Regions from separate parts of the Comamonas thiooxydans genome, predicted to be linked through region 3. Evidence: predicted binding sites of a transcription regulator. Region 3 holds the regulator's gene; each other region holds the start of a gene.

Region 1 (5,571 bases), 430 kb from region 3:
GTGGCGGCCTGCGTGGGCGGGGGCAGCAATGCCATGGGCATCTTCACGGCCTTCCTGGGTGACGAGTCCGTGCATCTGGTGGGCGTGGAACCTGCCGGTGAGGGCGTGGACAAGCCCGGCCGCCATGCCGCCACGCTGTCGGCTGGCAAGCCCGGCGAGATTCACGGCATGAAGTGCTATGTGCTGGAGAACGCCGACGGCACACCGGCCGCCGTGCACAGCATTGCCTCGGGCCTGGACTACCCCGGCGTGGGCCCGCAGCACAGCTATCTCAAGGATATAGGCCGCGTGGACTACCAGTCCGTGGACGACAAGGAATGCCTGGATGCCTTCATGACGCTGTCGCGTGTGGAGGGCATCATCCCGGCTCTGGAAAGTGCGCACGCCGTGGCCTGGGCCATGCGCGAAGCGCCCAAGCTCGGCAAGGACCAGCATATTCTGGTCAACCTCTCGGGTCGCGGCGACAAGGATGCCGATTACGTCGCCAGGAAGCTGGGACTGTAACTGCCGCATCCCGCACAGGGCTGCCGCCCCGGCAGCCTTGTGCTTCGGAGCATGAACACGCTCTGAGGGCACGGTCACACAGCCGTCATCAACAACCGCAAGCATGAGGCGATCTCCATCCATGCCCGAACCCATGTCCCATACCCGCCACCCCGTCTTTGCTCTGACCTTGCTTGCCGCCCTTGCCCTGAGCGCCTGTGGTGGCGGAGACGGCCCGACACCTGCGCCTGCGCCTGCGCCTGCGCCGCAGTTTCTGACGCTGGACGGCAAGCAGCCCCAGGTCATCGCCCACCGCGGCTATTCGGGGCTGTACCCCGAGCAGACACAGATGGCGTATGAGAAAGCCATCGATGCCGGTGCCGACATGATCGAGCTGGACATGCACCTGAGCCGCGACTGCCAGCTGGTGGCACGCCACAACGCCTGGCTCAGCGACAGCACCAATGTCACCGAGGTCGCCAAGATCAATGCCTATGTGGCGGGCCGCAAGCGCAACACGCCCGGCGTGCTGGTCAACGTCAAGTACCCGGCCATTGCCGCCAACGGCCCCGCGCAATACCTGAGCGACCGCATCGACCCAAACAATCAGAAGTCGGTGCTGCAGGCTCTGGTGGTCGACGGCGAGGACCACACCGGCGACTGGTCCATCTCGGACTTCAGCCTGCATGAGCTGCGCACGCTGTTTGGCGGCACCACGCTGGACAACCGCGCCGATCGCCCCAGCGAATGGAATGGCAAGCTGCCACTGATCAGCGCACAGGATGTGATCGATATCGCACTCGCCAAGGGCAAGGCGGCAGGCCGCACGATTGCCGTCTACGCCGAGACCAAGAACCCTTACTGGAACAACCAGCAAGCCATTGCCAACAGCTGCGGAACGGGTGAGCACCCCTTCGAAGACGCCGTGATGGCGCTGCTGGACAGGAACAATCTCAACCGCAAGGAAGCGCCCATCTACATCCAGAGCTTCGACCCCGACAGCCTGAAGTATCTGCGCAAGGTGGGCATGCGGGCCAAGGGGGTGCAGCTGATCGATGGCAACGACTACAACTTCAGGGACGGCTCCGTAGGCTATATCACCGCCGACGAATGGACCTTCATCAGCGGCCGCCCCTATAGCTGGACGCTGGCAGGCGATGCGCGCACCTTCGCGGTCATGCAGACGCCGGCAGGCCTGGCCGAGATCAAGACCTATGCCGACGGCATCGGCCCCTGGAAGCCCCAGGTGCTGGCCCATTCCGTCGCTCCCTACAAGGACGGAGCGGGCCTCAAGGACGTCAACACGCTCAAGGACACCGGCCTGATCGCCAATGCGCACAAGGCCGGTCTGGTGGTGCACAGCTTCACCTTCCGCAGCGAGGCCAGCCGGCTCGCGGGCATCTTCAAGGGCTACCCGCTGCAGGAATACCTGGCTTACTACCGCCTGGGCATTGACGGCGTGTTCACCGACTTCACGGCCGATGGCGTGAAGGCCCGCGATGCCTATATTGCCGAGCTGAAAAAGCAATAGGCCAGGCTTGTTGCCGACACAGCCTGCGCCGGCGTGCTGCAGCGGACCGTCACGGGTCACAGGCATTGTGATCCGTGGCGCCAGGCCGTCCCGGCCTCGGATCCGGCTTGTGCCTCAGCGCAGCCCGCCGATATAGCGTGCCGAGGTGCGCAGTATCTCGGCGGCCTTGGCGGTGACGGAGCCATCGCTCTGAGCGGTCTCGGCAGGCGCTGCATGCCGGGGCATGTCGCCGCTCCAGCTGTCCTGCAGACGCCGGGCCAGGCGCGCCAGCTCCTCATCCTGTTGCTCTCGTGCATGCTCCAGCGCAAAAGCCGCCATGGCCTGTGCATAGGCCTGATTGCAGGCCATCCATTCGGTATCGGTCACCCGGCCCGTCTTGCGGCGCAACACCACATGCAGATGTGCGGCCACCGCCACTCGCTCGCTGTCCTCCATACACCGCTCCTGTCTTTGATGGATCACTAGTGCTGACGCTCCAGATGCAGGCTGATATCCAGGCCTTCCATTTCCTGCACGGCATCCACCCGCAACGGCATCAGCAGACGGATCAGCACCAGCACCCCGGCCGTGGCAGCGCCGCTGTAGACAGCCACCGCCGCCACCGCAATCAGCTGATTCAGCACCGTGGCACTCGTGCCCGCGATCAGGGGATCGGCAAACACCGCCGTGAGGATGGAGCCGGCAATGCCGCCCACGCCATGCACGCCGAACACATCGAGCGAGTCGTCGGCTCCCAGCCGGCGCTTGAGCCAGGTTGCGCCCCAGAAACAGACGGCGCCCGCAATCAGGCCTATCCACACCGCACTGCCCACCTGCACAAAGCCCGCGGCCGGTGTGATAGCCACCAGTCCGCCCACCATGCCCGAGAGCAGGCCCAGCAAGGTCGGAGCGCCGCGCACCAGCCACTCCACCACCATCCATGCCAGACCGGCGGCCGCAGCCGCCACGAGCGTGACCACAAAGGCCAGCGCTGCGCGCCCATCGGCGGACAGGGCCGATCCGGCGTTGAAGCCGAACCAGCCGAACAGCAGCAAGGCCGTGCCCATGGCCGTCCAGCCCAGGCTGTGCGGCTCGAATGGCTCGGTTCCGTAACCGCGCCTGCGCCCCATCATGAAGGCACAGACCAGTGCCGCCACGCCCGCATTCACATGCACCACGGCACCGCCGGCAAAGTCCAGTGCGCCCAGCTGGTTCAGCCAGCCCCCGCTCTCCCACACCCAGTGGGCCACGGGCGCATAGACCACCACGCTCCACAGCGCGGCAAACACCAGCAGAGCCGCAAAGCTCATGCGCTCTACCACGGCCCCCACGATCAGCGAGGTGGTGATGATGGCGAATGCGGCCTGGAACAGGGCATAGGCCGCTTCGGGCAGATGCGGCGCCAGGTGGCTGACCGAGATCACGCTGCGCCGGCCATCAAGGTGCAAGGATGCAAACCAGGCGCGCCCCAGATTGCCGAGCCAGGGGGAATCGGCGGTGAATGCGAGCGAGTAGCCCAGACCGAACCAGGTCAGGGTCACCACACAGGCCACCGCGAACACGGCCACCATGGTGTTGACCACATTCTTGCGCCGCACCAGCCCCGCATAGAACAGGGCGATGCCCGGCAAGGTCATCAGCAGGACCAGCGCCGACGCAACCATGACCCACCCGGTATCTGCCTTGTCGATGGCAGTCAATGGCACCATTTCCATGCACTCCCCCCTGCTTGTTTGCTTTGACAAAAAAAGGAAGCAGGTTCCATGCCAGAGCCATGCCGGTCTTCTGTCGCTGCACTACTGATAGCAGGCCGCGCCTTCTCATCAATGAGTTCAAGCTCGCTGCCTATGAATCACGGCTTGCAGCTTGTGCTTGGAGCAGAGCCCGTTATGCTCGACAAGATCCATCGTTGCCGCACTGATTCATGACCTGGCTGCTGCTGACTCTTCATGTATTGCTGATTGCCGGCTTCGGCCTGCGCATCCTGCTGCGCAGAGACATGCGGCCCGATGTGCGGCTGGCCTGGCTCATGGTCATCGTGCTGCTGCCCTATGTGAGCTGCCTGCTGTACTACCTGTTTGGGGAAGTAGCCCTGGGCCGTGTACCAGGCCGCAGAAGACTCAATGTGCGCGAGTTCTGCCAGACCCAGGGCAGCGCCCTTGCGCCCGCACCCGGCTCCATGCCGCAGGCACGGCCCGCCATTCCCGATCAATGGCTGCCGGCCTTCCGCTATGCCTCGTCCATCAACGGCTTTGTACCGCTGCCCGGCCATAAGGCCGAGCTGATGCGCGATGGCGCACATGCCCGTGCGCAGATGCTGGCCGACATGGATGCCGCACGCCACGAGATCAACGTGCTGTACTACATCTGGCTGGACGACGGGACCGGCACCGATGTGGCCCATGCCCTGATGCGTGCCGCGCAGCGCGGCGTAACCTGCCGGGCCATGGTCGACGGACTGGGATCGCGTGCCCTGACGCGCTCGCCACTGTGGCAGCAGATGCGGCAGGCCGGCGTGCACCTGGCGGTTGCCCTGCCCATCAGCAATCTGTTCAAGGTCATGCTGACCAGCCGCATCGACCTGCGCAACCACCGCAAGATCACGCTCATAGACGGCAGGATCAACTATTGCGGCAGCCAGAACTGCGCCGACGAGGGCTTTCACATCAAGGCACGCTATGCCCCCTGGGTGGACATCATGCTGCGCCTGCAGGGCCCCGTGGTCATGCAGATGCAGCAGGCTTTTGCCAGCGACTGGGCGCAGTCCGATGCGAGCCTTGCACCACCGGCTATCGAGGCCGAGGCCGGCGCTGCCGCCGACGGCTTCCATGCCGTTGCGATTGCCGAAGGGCCGACGGAAAGAGCACGCTCAACACCCCAGTTGGTTGCCAGCCTACTGGCCTGTGCTCAGCGCGAGGTCGTGATCTCCACCCCCTACTTCGTGCCCGACAGCACGGTGCTCGATGCCTTGTGCGCCGCCGCGCTGCGCCAGGTGCAGGTCACGCTGATCCTGCCCGCCCGCAATGACTCATGGATCGTCGGTGCCGTCAGCCGCAGCCATTACTGGCGGCTGCTGAGCGCCGGCGTCCATATCCACGAATTCCGCCCCGGCCTGCTGCATGCCAAGACCCTGTGTCTGGACGGATCGGTCAGCCTGATCGGCTCCACGAATCTGGATCTGCGCAGCTTTGACCTGAACTTCGAAAACAATGTATTGCTGCACGACGAAGCTATCACCGAGGCCATCCGGCATCGGCAACAGAGCTATCTGCACGAATCCGATGTGGTGACGCTGGCACAGGTGCATTCGGCACCCTGGTGGAAGCGCATCTGGGACAACCTGCTGGGCGCCCTGAGCCCGCTGCTGTAAGCGCCATGCCCTGGCTTTGGGCATGCCGAACGCCCGCGCACCACGCGCGTGCACACTGGCGCCTCCTGTCGCACCAAGGCGGAACGCCGCTTCATTTCATACGTGAAAGTCAGGGCTGATCCTCCCCTAATTTACACAAATCTGCAGGAATACCCTCTGCTGGCACGCCTTTCGCTTGCCTACATTCTTGTATGCAAGTTGCAGACAA
Region 2 (5,571 bases), 1.3 Mb from region 3:
GGCCAGCCCGGAGTCATCAGGCGTTGGCGATGGCCGCGGCGATGGCTTCGCCCACCTCGGTGGTGTTGGCCTTGCCGCCCAGATCGGGCGTCAGCGGACCGGCCTTGATCGTGTGCTCGATGGCGGCCACGATGGTGTCGTGGGCCTGGCGCCAGACACCTTCGCTGCGACCCAGGAAGTCCAGCATCAGCGCGCCTGACCAGACCATGGCGATGGGGTTGGCGATGTTCTTGCCGTAGATGTCGGGTGCCGAGCCGTGCACGGGCTCGAACAGCGAGGGGAAGTTGCGGTCGGGGTTGAGGTTGGCCGACGGCGCCAGGCCGATGGTGCCCGTGGTGGCAGGGCCCAGGTCGGACAGGATGTCGCCAAACAGATTGGTGGCGGCCACCACGTCGAAACGGCCGGGCTGGAGCACGAAGCGCGCGGTCAGGATGTCGATGTGCTGCTTGTCCAGCGTGACTTCTGGATAGGCCTTGGCCACCTCGTCGGCGCGCTTGTCCCACCAGGGCATGCTGATGGCGATGCCGTTGCTCTTGGTGGCCAGGGTCACATGCTTCTTGGCGCGGCTCTGGGCCAGATCGAAGGCGTACTTGAGCAGGCGGTCGGCACCCTTGCGCGAGTAGACCGATTCCTGGATCACGATCTCGCGGTCCGTGCCTTCGAACATCACACCGCCCAGCGAGGTGTATTCGCCCTCGGTGTTCTCGCGCACCACGTAGTAGTCGATGTCACCGGGCTTGCGGCCGGCCAGGGGGCAGGGCACGCCTTCGAACAGGCGCACCGGACGCAGGTTGATGTACTGGTCGAATTCGCGGCGGAACTTGAGCAGCGAGCCCCACAGCGAGACATGGTCGGGCACGGTGGCGGGCCAGCCCACGGCGCCGAAGAAGATGGCATCCATGTCCGAGAGCTGGGCCTTCCAGTCGTCAGGCATCATCTGGCCGTGTTCGGCGTAGTAGTCGCAGTGGGCCCAGTCGAAATGGTGGAACTCCAGCGGCAGGTCAAAGCGCTTGGCTGCGGCTTCCAGCGCGCGCAGGCCTTCGGGCATGACTTCCTTGCCGATGCCGTCGCCGGCGATGACTGCAATCTTTTTGGGAGTGGACATGGTGCTTCCTCGTGAATGTGTTGCGGTATTCTGCACCTTGCATATCTGAATACAATTGACTGATCGTGGCCTGATTGTTTACAGATCGTGCAGAAAATGCCCTCGCCCGAAGACCTGCGCGTCTTCACCACCGTGGTGCGCAAAGCCAGCTTTGCCGAGGCTGCGGCCGCGCACAATGCTTCGCCGGCCTTTGTCAGCAAGCGCATCCGCCTGCTGGAGCAGGAGCTGGGCGTGAAGCTGCTGCATCGCACTACACGGCGGGTCGCTGTCACGGAGCAGGGCGAGCGCGTCTACCACTGGGCGCAGCGCATTCTGGACGAGGTCGAGCATCTGCTGCAGGAGGTGGATGTGACGCGCCGCCAGCCGCGCGGCCTGCTGCGGGTGTCCACCAGTTTCGGCTTTGGCCGCAATGTGGTGGCGCCCGCGCTGTCGCAGCTGATTGCGCAATATCCGGCGCTGCAGCTGCGCCTGGAGGTGTTTGATCGCATCGTCGATGTCGCGGCCGAGGGCTTCGATCTCGATGTGCGCGTGGGCGACGAGATTGCGCCGCACCTGATTGCGCGGCATCTGGCCGACAACCATCGCGTGCTGTGCGCTGCCCCGGCCTATGTGCAGCGGCGTGGCAGTCCGCGCACGCTCGACGAACTGGCCGCGCATGACTGCCTGGTCATCAAGGAGCGTGACCATCCCTTCGGTGTCTGGAAACTGCGCTCGGGCAATCAGGAGCGCAGCGTGAAAGTGACCGGGCCGCTGTCCACCAATCATGGCGAGATGGCCGTGCAATGGGCCCGTGACGGCCATGGCATCGTGCTGCGCTCGCTCTGGGATGTGGCGGCTGATCTGCAGGCCAGCAGCCTGTTGCAGTTGCTGCCCGAGTGGCAGCAGCAGGCGAATATCTGGGCTGTCTACCCGACGCGGCTGGAGCGCTCGGCCAAGGTGCGGGTCTGCGTCGAGTTCCTGCAGGAGTTCTTCAGCAAGCAGGCTCCCACGGGATTCAGGAATGCTATTAAAAAAGAAGCTGCTATCGCTTGATGTACATGAATTTCAGATTCTTTTTAATCTGAAAGATATGCAAAGCAAGCGCAAGCAGCTTCTGTTTTTGAGCCTGATGCCGCATGGCAGCTCAGGCCGGTGGCCAATTACTTTGTCAGCGCGGCCTTCACGGCAGCGGACACCAGGCCCATATCGGCCTTGCCGGCCAGCTGGGTCTTGACGGCGCCCATCACCTTGCCCATGTCGCCGGGGCCGGAGGCGCCCAGTTCGGCCACGATGGCCTGCACGGCCGCGGTGATCTCGGCTTCGCCCATGCGTTCGGGCAGGTAGACCTTGAGCACTTCCATTTCGGCCTTTTCCACATCGGCCAGATCGCTGCGATTGGCGGCTTCGAAGGCGGCGATGGAGTCCTTGCGCTGCTTGATCAGCTTGTCGACGATGGCGATGACGGCTGCGTCGTCGAGCTCGATGCGCTCGTCCACTTCCTTTTGCTTCATCGCGGCCTGCAGCAGGCGGATGGTGCCCAGGCGTGCGCTGTCCTTGGCACGCATGGCGGTCTTCATGTCTTCGGTAATCTGGGCTTTCAGGCTCATGGCTTTCTCCTTGGGGTTGGCGAATGGTGGTGCGCAGTGTGAACGACGTTGACTATCCATTCGCAGGGAGGTCACTGCGCAGCAAGGCAAGCTGATGCAGTGGCCAGAAAACAAAAAACCCGCGCCTGGCGTCCCGAGCGCGGGTTTGCGGCTGTTTTAAGGCCGACTGGTCCTAATCAACGATTAGTACAGCTTCTTAGGCAGTTGCATGCTGCGAACGCGCTTGTAGTGACGCTTCACGGCAGCAGCCTTCTTGCGCTTGCGCTCGGCTGTGGGCTTTTCGTAGAACTCGCGAGCACGCAGATCGGTCAGCAGACCCAGCTTTTCGATGGTGCGCTTGAAGCGGCGCAGGGCAACTTCATAGGGCTCGTTTTCTTTGACGCGGATGGTAGTCATTTAATTTCCAGATATATCTGTGCTGACAGAGGGTTCTCGGGAAGATCGGGCCTGAGAGCCGTGAACAGCGGTTTCCCCGCCACTTTTTAACTAGTATGGCCGACGGGGTAATGCCAGCAAAGTCGAGCATTATAGACCAAGACTTGCGCTGTGTCCCGAATGGCGTGCGAAGCGATCCGACGCCGGCCAGGCTTGCGCGGTTTTGCGGCTGCAGGCGGAGCGCTGCCCAAGGCCTGATCAGGCACCGTTATTGTGCCTTTGCGCCTCTCGCCGCGCTCAGGTCGCGTGCATTGCGGAGCGCGGCCCGATGCGCGATGTGCAATGCAAGAGCATGGCGCTGCCCAGGCAGCAGGCCAGCCGGGCCGGGCGCTGGGGTTTCTTGGGAGTATTGTGTGCACGAAAATTGCATACAGTTTGGAGGCCTTATTTCGTGACCGAGGTCAAGGAATAAGCGGGTTTCGTGCCTGTGCGCGTCGCTGTCTTTCCGTGTTCAAGGAGCTTCCATCTTGTCCAGCGCTTCTCATTCCTCATTTATTTCGCGTCGCCAATGGATGGCTTCGGCCGTCGCCGTGCCGGGCTTGCTGGCATTGACGGCCTGTGCCGGCAGGGCCGGAGTTTCCGGGCCTGCCGCACCCGGCGGTTCCCTGGTGGTGGGTGGTCTGTTTGCGGGCTCGCGTAGCGACAAGGGTTTTATGGAGGCCGGCTGGCGCGGTCTGGAAAAGGCGCGCCAGGAGCTGGGTGTGCAGACCCGTTTTCTGGACGGCATGGCGCCCAGGAAGGAGTTGCTGGTGCCGGCTCTCGCGCAGCTCGCGGAGCAGGGTGCGCAACTGGTGATTGCCCATGGTGGGCAGAACAACCAGGCCGCCGCCGAGGTCGCGGCGCGCTTCCCCAGGACCCAGTTCGTCGTGACCCAGGGCGCGGTGCAGGGGAGCAATCTCTGCAGTTACGACGTGCTGCAGGAGGAGTCGGCCTATCTGGCCGGCGTGCTGGCGGCGCTGAGCACCAGGACCGGCGTAGTCGGCCATATGTCGGGTATTCGCGTGCCCCCGGGGCTCAAAGGGCGCGCCGCCTATGCGGCCGGCGTGCGCGATACCGACCCCAGGGTCAAGCTGCTGACGAACTTCTCGGGCGATCAGGACGACAACGCCTTGTCGCACCGCATTGCCAGGGCCCAGATGACTGCCGGTGCCGATGTGATCTTCACCATGCTCAACTCCGGCCGCGATGGCGTGACGCAGGCCTGCCGCGAGGCGGGCACGCGCCAGATCGGCAATGTGATCGACTGGACCGCGGTGGACCCGCAGGTGTTTGTCGCCTCGGCCTGGGCCGATGTGGGCATTGGCGCGTTCTTGGCCGTCAAGGACATGCAGGAGCGCGGCGCGCCCGGCCCGGGCATTCGCAAGATCGGTCTGAGCGATCCGGCAGCCGTGCGTCTGACCATGGGTCAGGGCGTGGCAGCCGCCGTGCGCGAGCGCGTGGCCAGGGCGTCGGCAGCGATTGCCTCGGGGCAGCTCAAGGTTCCCGAGCACTATGAAGGCCAGGAGTTTTCTGCCTGACCGGATGGTGTGCTGCGCAGGAGCGCGGCAGCAAAAAAGGATGGTTCAACCATCCTTTTTTCATGGCGGCAGGCGCTTCGGTTCCAGTCGCTCAAGCCATGACTGACTGCTTTTCCGCCATGGCCTGGGCGCAGGCGGCGGCACTGGCCCAGGCCCACTGGAAGTTGTAGCCGCCCAGCCAGCCGGTGATGTCCACCACCTCGCCGATAAAGTACAGGCCCGGCCGGCTCTTGCACTCCATGGTTTGCTGGGACAGCACCTTGGTGTCCACGCCGCCCAGCGTGACCTCGGCTTTTTTGTAGCCTTCGGTGCCCGTGGGGGTGATCTCCCAGCGCGACAGCTGTTCGGCCAGTCTGGCCAGGGCCTTGTCGCCGGCCTCGTTGATGGGGCGCTGCAGCTCGGGCATGCGGCCGACCCAGGCATCGGCCAGGCGGGCGGGCAGGTGGGCGGCCAGCTCGTTGGCCACCAGCTTGCGCGAGTGGAGCTTGGCCTGGGCCAGCACCTCGGCCAGATCCACGCCGGGCAGCAGATTGATCTGCAGCGGGGTGCCGGGCTTCCAGTAGCTGGAGATCTGCAGTACCGCAGGGCCGGAGAGGCCGCGATGGGTGAACAGCAAATCCTCGTGGAAGCTCATGCGCTCCTTCTTGCTGCCGGTGCTGATTTCCACGGGCAGGGCCAGACCGGCCAAGCCCGCGTAGGGCTGCCAGCCTTCGCCGTCGAAGGTCATGGGCACCAGGCCGGGCGTGCGCTCGATCAGCGGCAGATCGAACTGCTGGGCCAGGCGGTAGCCGAAGTCGGTGGCGCCTATCTTGGGAATGCTCAGGCCGCCGGTGGCAATGACCAGATTGGCGGCCTGCACCAGGCCGCGATCGGTTTCAACTTGATAGCTGCAATCGCTTTCTGTGTCAGGGGTTGACGGCGAAAACAC
Region 3 (5,571 bases):
GCTTTCGATGTCGAGTTCAATCCGTGGCGTTGCCCTGTGTGGCGTAGTGTGCCTGAGCCTGCTTGCAGGTTGCGGCGGGGGCGTGAATGACAGTCCTGTTACCGATAGCCCAGGCAGCAGCAACCCAGACAACACTGGCCCGCCCCCAAACCCGGCCGAGACATCCAGCAGCTTTGCCCAGCAATGCTCTCCCGACAACATCCTGGCCGATACCCCGCTACGCAACGCTACGCTGGACACGGAAAAGCGCTGGCTGCGCACCTACTTTGATGAAGCCTATCTGTGGCGCGAAGAGGTCCCAGCTGTAGACCCTGGCGCAGCCAGCTTCAGCAGCGGCTACTACTACACCGACCTGAGCAATTACTTTGATGCACTGCTGACGCCTGCCATTACCGAATCCGGTGCCCGGCGCGACCAGTTCAGCTTTATGTATCCCACGCAGCTATGGCAATCGGTCTCCGAAAACGCCACTGCGCCCAGTCACGGCATCGAGTGGCGAATGGCCAGCCCCACACCGCCACGGGGCCTGCGCATCGCCTATATCGAGCCCGGCAGCCCAGCCGATGTGGCGGGCTTTAAGCGTGGCGACACCCTGGTCTCGATCGATGACGTCTCCGCCGATGCGCCCGATGCCGATGGGGTGGATGTGCTCAATGCCGGATTGTTCCCTGAGATATTGGGCGTCACGCACAACTTCATCCTACAGCGCGGCGGCGCGCAACTGCCCGTGCAAAATCTGACCAGCACCAATATCACCAACACCCCGGTGCCGCAGTCGCGAGTGCTCACGCTAAACAGCGGTGCACGTGCTGGCTACATCGTCTTCAATGACCATGTGCTGCCCGCCGAAGGTCAGCTGGTCACCGCCATTTCCAATCTGCGCAACCAGAACGTGAGCGATTTAGTGCTGGATCTGCGCTACAACGGCGGTGGTTTTCTGTTCATCGCTGCAGAGCTGGCAACCATGATTGCGGGCAGCACGCAAACGGCTGGCAAGACTTTCGAGACGCTGCAATACAACGCACGCCGCAGCGCAGAAACGCAGGTGACGCCGTTTTATGGCAGCTCCTGCTTTCCCATCAACAACGAATGCAGCAATATTCAGCCCTTGCCCACACTCAACCTGAAGCGGGTGTATGTCCTAGCGCAATCGGGCACGTGCTCGGCCAGTGAGGCACTGATCAATGGCCTGCGCGGTGTGGATGTGGAAGTCATCCTGATTGGAGGCACGACCTGCGGCAAGCCTTATGGTTTTACGGCCAAGGACAACTGCGGCATCAGTTACTTCCCTATCGAGTTTGCCGGTATCAATGCCAAAGGCTTTGGCGACTACGCCGACGGTTTTACACCGGGCAATGGTCCAACACAGCGCTATGTGCCCGGTTGCAGCGTGCCCGATGATTTAGACCATGCACTGGGTGACCCGCAGGAAGGCATGCTGGCTGCCGCCATGAACCATATCAGCACGGGCTTGTGCCCCGCTCAGCCTTTTGCTGCCACAGCCCGCAAGCGCAGTGTCAGCCCTGATCCGAATGCTGCGCCTCTTACGCTCCGGCGCAACCCGGCACGCAACAACCGCCTGCTGCTGCCGCACTAAGTCTTAGAGCGCCTTGCGCAGCGTGGTCGTCGGTATCTTGAGCTGCTCGCGGTATTTGGCGACGGTGCGACGCGCGCACTCGATGCCCTGCTCCTTGAGCATATCGGCCAGCTTGGCGTCCGATAGCGGCTTCCTGGCATCTTCGGCATCGACAAACTGCTTGATCAGCGCACGCACGGCCGTGCTGGAGGCGCTGCCGCCGGTTTCCGTGCCCAGGCCCGAACCGAAGAAATACTTGAGCTCGAAGGTGCCCTGGGGCGTGGCCATGTACTTGGCGGTGGTCACACGGCTGATGGTGGACTCGTGCAGGCCCAGCGTGTCTGCGATATCGCGCAGCACCAGCGGTCGCATGGCCAGCTCACCATGCACAAAGAAGTTCTTCTGCCGCTCCACGATGGCTTCGGAGACCCGCAAGATGGTGTCGAAGCGCTGCTGGATGTTCTTGATGAACCAGCGCGCCTCCTGCAGTTGCTGCTGCAGCGCCGCATGGCCGTCGCTGTTCTTGTGGCGGCGCAGCACGCTGGCATAGATGTCATGCACGCGCAGACGCGGCATGACCTCGGGGTTGAGCTGCACGGAAAAGTCCGCCCGGCCCGAGCCGGCCCGCACCGGGCGCACGATGACATCGGGCACCACGATATGGCGTTCCACGTCGACAAAGCGGCGCCCCGGACGCGGCTCCAGCCTGGCGATCAGGGCCATGGCCTCGCGCAGTTGCTCCTCGCGCGCGCCGCACAGGCTGGTGAGCTTGCGCAGATCGCGCCGCGCCAGCAGGTCCATGGGCTGCGCGCAGATGGCCTGCGCCAGCAGCAGCCGGTTCATATGCGCCTCGGTCGTGCCCTCATCCTCGGCGGTGCGGATGAGATCGCGCAGCTGCAGCTGCAGGCACTCGGCCAGATCACGCGCGCCCACGCCCACGGGCTCCAGGCTTTGCAGCAGCTTCAGCGCAATGGCAAAGTGCTGCTCCAGCTCCTCGCGCTCTTCGAGGTCGTCGCCGGCCAGGCTCTGCGCCAGCTCCTGCAGGGAATCCTCGAGATAGCCGTCGTCACTGAGCGACTCGATGAGAAAGCGCAGTGCCGCCATGTCCGCCGCGCCCAGATGCAGGCTCAGCGCCTGACGATGGAGAAAGTCGGTCAGGCTCTGGTGCTCGCGCGCCAGATCGATGGCATCGGTTTCGTCATCGCCATCGCGGTTGCGCGTGGAGCTGCTGGCCGAGGGGGTATCCCACTCGCTGCTGGATTCGCCGCCCCATTCCCCGTCCTGGCCGTCCATGCCGTCGGCCTCCCAGTTCAGCGTTTCAGGGGTTTCGGGGTTTGGTGCTTCCGCTACTGTTTCAGTAGCTGATTGCGCTTGCGATGCTTCCTTTTCAGCATGAATTCCATCTGAAGTGCTGTATTCATTAACGCTAGCAGCTACATCTGCAGGAGCATCACCCGTAGTTTCGGCCTCATCGCCCGCACGCTCCAGAAAAGGGTTGTCGACCAGCATCTGCTCGACTTCCTGCGCCAGCTCCAGAGTGGAGAGCTGCAGCAGCTGAATGGATTGCTGCAGCTGCGGCGTCAGCGATAAATGCTGCGAAACGCGTAGCGAGAGACCTGGCTTCATCGAGGCGCGGCTCCCAGACAATCATTGCAAACGCGCGCAGTGCCATGGGTTTGCCGCCGGGCTGCCCCAAGGCAAGCCTCGGCGCAGCCGGTCAGGAACCCTTCTGGGGGCAGCGACCACACAAAGTGAGGGAGCGTGGAGGTCATCACATTCTGAAATGTTCGCCCAGATAGACGCGGCGCACATCGGCGTTCTCCACGATCTCCTCGGGCGTGCCTTCGGCCAGCACATGGCCGTCGCTGATGATGAAGGCGTGGTCGCAGATGCCCAGCGTCTCGCGCACATTGTGGTCGGTGATCAGCACGCCTATGCCGCGCTCCTTGAGGAAGCCGATGATGCGCTGGATCTCGATCACCGCAATCGGGTCGATGCCGGCAAACGGCTCGTCAAGCAGAATGAAGCGCGGTTGCGTGGCCAGGGCGCGGGCAATTTCCACGCGACGGCGCTCACCACCGGACAGCGCCAGCGCCGGCGACTGGCGCAGATGCTCGACGCGCAGCTCCTGCAGCAGGCCGGTGAGGCGCTTTTCGATCTCGTCGCGCGTCAGCGCCTTGCCCTGCTCGTCCTTTTGCAGCTCCAGCACGGCGCGCACATTGTCTTCCACGCTGAGCTTGCGAAAGATGGAGGCTTCCTGGGGCAGATAGGACAGGCCCAGGCGCGAACGCTGGTGAATCGGCATGCCGCCCACCGGCTGGCCGTCGATGAAGATCTCGCCGCCGTCGCTGCGCACCAGGCCCACGATCATGTAGAACGATGTGGTCTTGCCCGCACCGTTGGGGCCGAGCAAACCGACCACCTCGCCTTTTTGCACGGACAGGGACACATCCTTGACCACCTTGCGGCTGCCGTAGGACTTGGCCAGATGCTTGGCCTCCAGGCGGCTGTCGGACTCGCCGCTGCGGCTGCTGGAGAAAGTCGGCTCGCTCATTTCTTCTCGTCGGCTTTCTCGCCGCCCAGCGTCATGCTCTGGCGCAGCTGCGTGGCAGGTGTTGCAGGCTTGGGCTGTGCCCCCGGCGTACCGTCCTTGGGCGCCATGATGGCGCGCACACGGCCGCCCTGCCCCACGGAGGAACTCGGCAGGCCGCCGCTGGTCTTCTGACCATCGACGGTATAGACGTCGGTGATGTTGTTGTAGACGATGATGGAGCCCGTGACCTGATCACTGAGCTGACCGCCACGGTAGCGGCGCATCTCGCCACGACGGATGAACTTGACGATGTCGGCCTTGCCGTCGTACTCGATGACTTCGCCTTCGCCCTCGATGAACTCCTCGGGCTGACCGGCCACGGTATCGCGCTTCTGACGGAAGAACGCCCGCTTGCCTGCCTCGGCCTTGATCACACCGTACTGATAGCCCTCGGCGTCCTGCCGCACATCGAGCTGGGCGCCGCGCAGCACGATGGAGCCCTTGGTCATCACCACATTGCCGGTGAAGACGCTGGTCTGCTGCAGCTCGTCATGACGCAACGCGTCCGCCTCGATATTCATGGGCTTGGCGCTGTCGGCTTTTTCGGCATGGACAATGCCGGTCGCTGCTGCCAGGGCGCAGGCCAGCGCAAGAGGTAGGAGTGTTTTTTTCATGGAAGGCACGTTTCTTGCATCCATTGTAGTCATTCCCTTTTTGCAACTTGCGTAAAAAACACCCACAAAAAAGCCCGCACGGCGGCGGGCTTGTTGGGCGTCAAACGTCACTGGCGTCTGCTGCCTAATCTCAGGCCTTGCGGCTGGAGGCGACCAGCGCATTGACCACGCGCAGCACATTGTCCATATTGCCGGCCTTGGTGCCGTCCGTGTAGTAGCGGCCGGCCACACCCATGGCGGGCACGCCTTCCACGTCATATTCGTTTTGCAGCTGAGCAGCCTTGCGCGCCTGATTGGCCACGGTGAAGGAGTTGTAGACCTCCTTGAACTTGGCCAGATCCACGCCCTGCTTGCCCACCCAGTCAAGGATGGCGTCATCGGTCTTGAGCAGATTGCGATCCACGTGGATGGTGCGGAACACCTTGGCGTGCAACTGGGGCAGCAGGTTCATACCCTCCAGGGCGTAGTACAGCTTTTGCTGGGGCACGAAAGAGGCATTGAAAGCCACGGGCACGCGGCGCACCACCACATCGGCAGGCTGGCCCTTTGCCCAGGCTTCGAACTGGGGCTCGAAGGCATTGCAATGCGGGCAGCTGTACCAGAAGAACTCGACCACCTCGACCTTGCCGGCCGGCGCGCTCACGCTGGCGGGCTTGCCGAGCTTGATGTAGTCCTTGCCTTCCTTGGGCGCAGCGCCCTGGGCCCAGCTGGAGGAGGCACCCAGACTCAGGGCACCGGCAGCAGCTGCCGAGGCAGCCAGAGAGAATTCGCGACGTTTCATCTAAACA
Region 4 (5,571 bases), 150 kb from region 3:
GCGCATTGCCTGTCATGCGCCATTGCGACAACAGGAGACAGGCTTTTGCAATTGCACCGAAAATAGCGCTCTTGTATTCCCTGACTCTCGAAAAATCATGACCGAAGCCACCCGCCCCGAACTGCCCGACCATCTGTCCGTTGACCCTCGCAGCCCCCACCATGTGGCCGCCGTGTTCGAGCACGACATCGGCATCCGCTTCAACGGCAAGGATCGCTTTGACGTCGAGGAATACTGCGTCAGCGAAGGCTGGGTCAAGGTGCCCGCCGGCAAGACCCTGGACCGCAAGGGCAAGCCCCTGCTGATCAAGCTCAAGGGTACGGTCGAAGCGTATTACCGTTGACCCCCTGAGGCGCTTGCGCCGGGGCGGGGTCGCCCAGGCCCTTGCTCGTTGTCTCTCACTTGGCAATCGCCCAATTCAAAGAGCAATTAGCCAAGTCGCCGCCTCAGCAAAAAGAGCTGCTTGCGCTGGTTCTGCAAGGGTTTCAGATGCTTTATGCACTGAAACTCAGCATTACCAAGCGCAGGCAGCTCTTTTTTCATGAGCATCCATTTGTTTGCAGATCACAGCGCTCAAAACCGGCGCGCCCAAAACGAGGGACGCCGAGCAAGAGCCTGGGCGGCCCCGCCGCCCCGCAGCAAGGGCTGCCCCAGCGAGGGCTGCCCCAGCGAGGGTGTCGTCCCCCACCCCTAGCGCGCAGCGCGTAGAGAGAGGGGAAGCGGTGGGCCGCCTAGGCAAAACCGCTCAGGGGGTGCGATACCGTCAGGCCAGAGCTTCCGCAGGGCCGAAGAACTCGTAGTGCACCTGGGCGTCGGGCACACCGAGTTCACGCAGCGACTGCTTGACACTGCGCATGAAGCCGCGCGGGCCCAGGAAGTAGACATCGGCATCGCGCGACTCGGGCAGCCACTGGGCCAGTCGGTCAGTGCTCAGCAGGCCCTGGGCGTCGACCTCGTCGCCGGCTCCCGCCTGGTCGTAGCAATAGCGGCGCGTGAGCTGCTCGTGGCTGTTAGCCAGCGCATCGATCTTCTCGCGGAAGGCATGCACGCCGCGATCGCGCGCGCAGTGGATGAAGGTGATCTCGCGCCCCGTGGGCAGCGCGGCCTGCAGCATGGGCAGCGTGGGCGTGATGCCCACACCGCCGCTGATCAGCACCAGGGGCTTGGCATTGGCCTGCAAGGTGAAATGGCCAGCGGGCGGGAACAGCTCCAGCGTATCGCCCACGTGCAACTGGTCGTGCAAATGGTTGGAGACCTTGCCGCCGGCCTCGCGCTTGACGCTGATGCGATAGCTCTTGCCGTTGGCAGGCGCCGACAGCGAGTAGTTGCGGCGCTGCTCCAGGCCGTCAACCACCACGCGCAGACCGATGTACTGACCTGGCTGATGGGCGATCACCGCGCCGCCGTCCACGGGTTCCAGATAGAAGGACGTGATCTCGGCGCTTTCGGCCTCTTTGCGCACCAACTTGAAGGCACGCGCACCGCGCCAGCCACCTTCGGCTGCCGCAGTCTGCTCGTACACCGCGCGCTCCGCACCGATCAGGATATCGGCCAGCTGCTGATAGGCGGCGGCCCAGGCGGCGATCACCTCGTCCGTGGCGATCTCCGCCCCCAGCACCTCGCGAATGGCGCGCAGCAGGCAGGCACCGACGATGGAGTAATGCTCGGCCTGGACCTGCAGCGCCACATGCTTGTTGATGATCTGGGCGGGCAGATTGCCCAGGTTTTCCAGGCGGTCAATGTTCTTGGCATACATCAGCACGCTGTGCGCCAGAGCGCGTGGCTGGGCACCGCTTTGCTGGTGCGCCTGGTTGAACAGCGGGCGCACCTCGGGGTATTCGCCCAGCATGGTCTGGTAGAAATGCGTGATCAGCGCCTCGCCGCCGGTTTCCAGCAGCGGTACGGTGGCCTTGACGATCTCGCGTTGACGTTCGGTAAGCATGCAAATCTCCTGGTTGCTGCCTTGCCAGCTGCAAGGCTTGAGCGAATAAATGCAAACGGCGTGCCAGCAACAAGACCATTGCAAAACAATGGCTTGCAAAAACATGCGTCAATATGACATCAATCAATTGCTGTCCCATTGACACCATTCGATGTCGTTATGACAACATCTCACATTCTCAACGCCGTCAGCCCGCTGATAGCCGATCTGGCCCAGGACCTGTCCGAGCGCGAACGTCTGCGCCGCCTTCTGGCCGCACTGCGCAATCTGTTGCCCGCCGATGCCGTCGCCCTGCTGAAGCTCGAAGGCGAATGGCTACGCCCCATGGCGATCGACGGCCTGATGCCGGACACGCTGGGCCGGCGCTTTCGCCTGGGCGAGCATCCACGCTTTGCCCAGCTGCTGGCAGCCGGCCAGGCCATGCGCTTCGAACCCGACAGTCCCCTGCCCGATCCCTATGACGGGCTGGTGGCGCACAAAGGCCAGGCCATCAGCGAGCTGCATGTGCATGACTGCATGGGCTGCGTGCTGCAACTGGGCGGCCTGCCCTGGGGTCTGCTGACGCTGGACGCGCTGGAGCCGGGCCGGTTCGCCGACCCCGCGGCGCTGGCCATGCTGCAGGCCTTCAGCAATCTGGCCGCAGCCACCGTGGCCACGGCCGAGCGCGTGCACCAGCTGTCCCAGCTCGCGCGCGGCGCCACCGGCTCGGCCAGAGCGGCCGCGCCGCCGGAGCGCGGACTGCAGGGCGCAAGCCCCGTCATGCGCCAGCTGCAGAAAGACATTGCCCTGGTCGCCGCCAGCGATCTTTGCGTGCTCGTCACCGGCGAAACCGGCACCGGCAAGGAACTGGTGGCCCAGGCCGTGCATGCGCAGTCGGGCCGTGCCGACAAGCCCATGATCAGCATCAACTGCGCGGCCCTGCCCGACAACCTGGTCGAGAGCGAGCTGTTCGGCCATGTGCGCGGGGCCTTCACCGGAGCACTGACCGAGCGCAGCGGCAAGTTCGAGCAGGCGCATCAGGGCACGCTGTTCCTGGACGAGGTCGGCGAACTCTCGCTGCCCGTGCAGGCCAAGCTCCTGCGCGTGCTGCAAAGCGGCCAGCTGCAGCGCCTGGGTTCGGACCGGGAGCATCATGTGGATGTGCGCGTGATCGCCGCCACCAACCGCGACCTGGCTGCGGAGGTCCGCGCCGGGCGCATGCGCGCGGACTTCTATCACCGCCTCAATGTCTATCCGCTCGCCGTGCCGCCACTACGCGAGCGCGACAGCGATGTGCTGCAGCTGGCGGGCTATTTCCTCGAGGAGAACCGCTCGAGGCTCAGGCTCGGCGGCCTTCGCCTGGATACGGCCGCACAGGCGGCCCTGCTCAATCGCAGCTGGCCCGGCAATGTACGCGAGCTCGAGCACTGCATCAGCCGCGCCGTGCTCAGGGCCCTGAGCCGCAATGACGGCAGCGCCGGCCGCGCGGGAACCAGACTGCGCATCGTGACCCTGGGACTTGCCGATCTCTGGGAGCGGGTCGAGGCGCCTGCCGCCGCACAGGCCACCGCGTCCATGGACCCGGCCACCGCAACGGCAGCGCCCGAGGCCGGTCTGCGCGCTGCCGTCAGCGCCTATGAACGCCAGCTGGTCAGCTCCAGCCTGGCCCGCCACCGGGGCAGCTGGGCCGCCGCAGCGCGCGAGCTGCAGCTCGATCGCGCCAATCTGCAGCGCCTGGCCAAGCGACTTGAGATCGACAGGCCTTGATCAGCGGCCCTGGATGCCCAGCAGCTCCACATCGAAGTTCAGCGTGGCATTGGGGGGAACGGCACGGCCTGCACCACGGCTGCCATAGGCTATGCCGGGGGGGCATGTCAGCTTGGCCTTGCCACCCACTTTCATCTTCTGCACGCCCTCGGTCCAGCAGGGAATCACGCCATTGAGCGGGAACTCGATGGGCTGCTTGCGTGCATAGGAGCTGTCGAACTCCTTGCCGGTATCGGGGAAGTAGCCGCGGTAGTGCACCTTGACGGTGTCCGTCGCCTTGGGACTGGGCCCGCTGCCTTCGACCTGGCTTTCATAGATCAGCCCGCTGGCGGTAGTGACCGGCGCAGCATGAACCACTGCGCCAGCGCCCAGAGCAAATACAAACCCGATCACGGAGATTGCTTTTTTCATATCGGATGCACTGAGTAAACAAAACCCGACTTTATTACGAAGTCGGGTCGAAAAAAATGTCACGGCAGCAATGCCGCAAGCCGCACCTATCTCAGATCCGGGCAATGCCGATATCGTCCAGTGCCTTGGACAGATGCGCCACGGAGCGATCCGAGTCATGCCATTTGTCCAGGCCGAACAGGCCGATGCGGAAGGTCTTGAAGTCCGGGCCTTCATCGCATTGCAGCGGAACGCCAGAGGCGGTCTGCAAGCCCACCTTGAGGAAGGCACGGCCGCTCTGGATTTCCGCGTCAGTGGTGTAGCTGACGACCACGCTAGGCGCCTTGTAGCCCTCGGCGGCGACGCTGGGGAAGCCGCGCGACTGCAGCAACTCACGCACCTTGCGTCCCAGTTCCATCTGTTCTTCGCGCACCTTGGCAAAGCCGTATTCGCGCGTCTCCAGCATCACGTCACGCAGGCGCAGCAACGCATCCGTAGGCATGGTGGTGTGATAGGCGTGTTGGCCTTTTTCGTAGCCCTCGGCGATCTGCATCCACTTCTTCAGGTCGCAGGAGAAGCTGGAGCTCTGCGTGTGCTCTATGGCCTCGCGAGCGCGCGCCGAGAGCATGACCATGGCGCAGCAAGGCGAGCTGCTCCAGCCCTTTTGCGGCGCCGAGATCAGCACGTCCACGCCGGTTTTTTCCATATCGACCCACATGGCGCCCGAGGCCACGCAGTCCAGCACGAACAGCGCGCCAACCTCGTGCGCGGCGTCGGCGACGGTGCGCAGGTATTCATCGGGCAGCATGATGCCGCTGGCCGTCTCCACATGCGGGGCAAACACCACCTTGGGACGCTCCACGCGAATGGTCTCGGCCACATCCTCGGCCGGGCATGGCGCCCAGGGGTCCTGGCTGCCCTCGCCCTGCTTGCGCGCCTTGCAGACCACCGAGCCGCCGCCCAGGCCCGCATCGGCATCGAAGATCTGCGTCCAGCGGTAGCTGAACCAGCCGTTGCGCACGATCAGCACCCGCTCGCGATTGGCGAACTGGCGCGCCACGGCTTCCATGCCGAAGGTGCCGCTGCCGGGAATCAGCACGGCCGTGTTGGCGTGATAGACGTCCTTGAGCATGCCCAGGATGTCCTGCATCACACCCACGAACTTCTTGGACATGTGATTGAGCGCTCTATCGGTGTAGACCACCGAGAATTCGAGCAGGCCATCGGGATCGATATCGGGCAGAAGTCCGGGCATGGGGGTTATCTCCGCATAGAAAAACAGCTAGGCAGCTTATCACGCAGCGGTACAGCCTCTGGCCCGCCAGGCACGTTGGCTACACCCGCTGCGCCGCTCTTGTGCCAAGCTCACTCTCACGCCGCCGACCGCGACTGCTGAAACACCCGAATGCCTGCGCCTCCAACACCATCTGTCGATGCCTGCGCTTATGCAGCCCTTGAAGGGAAGCTGCAACCGCCCAGGCTTGGCCACGCCT

Evidence for each region. The regulator sigma-54, encoded in region 3, starts transcription at its own class of promoters, with help from an activator protein. The targets are predictions, from matches to a motif close to TGGCANGNAANCTGCTTT.
Region 1: CTR2_RS00575 (ammonium transporter) is a predicted target of sigma-54. The motif match lies at 3,745-3,762, and genes of this name have one in related genera.
Region 2: CTR2_RS20110 (BMP family protein) is a predicted target of sigma-54. The motif match lies at 3,480-3,497, and genes of this name have one in related genera.
Region 4: hmpA (NO-inducible flavohemoprotein) is a predicted target of sigma-54. The motif match lies at 1,991-2,008, and genes of this name have one in related genera.

The regions. Positions count from the first base shown of each region.
Region 1 covers NZ_AP026738.1:129,951-135,521, reverse strand. The annotation lists gene trpB (tryptophan synthase subunit beta) at 1-504, shown strand, start outside; gene CTR2_RS00585 (glycerophosphodiester phosphodiesterase family protein) at 626-2,014, shown strand; gene CTR2_RS00580 (hypothetical protein) at 2,129-2,449, opposite strand; gene CTR2_RS00575 (ammonium transporter) at 2,476-3,708, opposite strand; gene cls (cardiolipin synthase) at 3,918-5,363, shown strand.
Region 2 covers NZ_AP026738.1:4,332,377-4,337,947, reverse strand. The annotation lists gene CTR2_RS20130 (tartrate dehydrogenase) at 17-1,105, opposite strand; gene CTR2_RS20125 (LysR substrate-binding domain-containing protein) at 1,202-2,137, shown strand; gene CTR2_RS20120 (GatB/YqeY domain-containing protein) at 2,245-2,691, opposite strand; gene rpsU (30S ribosomal protein S21) at 2,875-3,087, opposite strand; gene CTR2_RS20110 (BMP family protein) at 3,594-4,643, shown strand; gene CTR2_RS20105 (BaiN/RdsA family NAD(P)/FAD-dependent oxidoreductase) at 4,735-5,571, opposite strand, start outside.
Region 3 covers NZ_AP026738.1:5,617,364-5,622,934, forward strand. The annotation lists gene CTR2_RS26165 (S41 family peptidase) at 8-1,597, shown strand; gene CTR2_RS26170 (RNA polymerase factor sigma-54) at 1,601-3,202, opposite strand; gene lptB (LPS export ABC transporter ATP-binding protein) at 3,348-4,130, opposite strand; gene lptA (lipopolysaccharide transport periplasmic protein LptA) at 4,127-4,783, opposite strand; gene CTR2_RS26185 (thiol:disulfide interchange protein DsbA/DsbL) at 4,914-5,564, opposite strand.
Region 4 covers NZ_AP026738.1:5,464,777-5,470,347, forward strand. The annotation lists gene CTR2_RS25400 (DUF3297 family protein) at 98-343, shown strand; gene hmpA (NO-inducible flavohemoprotein) at 764-1,942, opposite strand; gene norR (nitric oxide reductase transcriptional regulator NorR) at 2,102-3,688, shown strand; gene CTR2_RS25415 (FKBP-type peptidyl-prolyl cis-trans isomerase) at 3,689-4,099, opposite strand; gene CTR2_RS25420 (aminotransferase class V-fold PLP-dependent enzyme) at 4,191-5,333, opposite strand.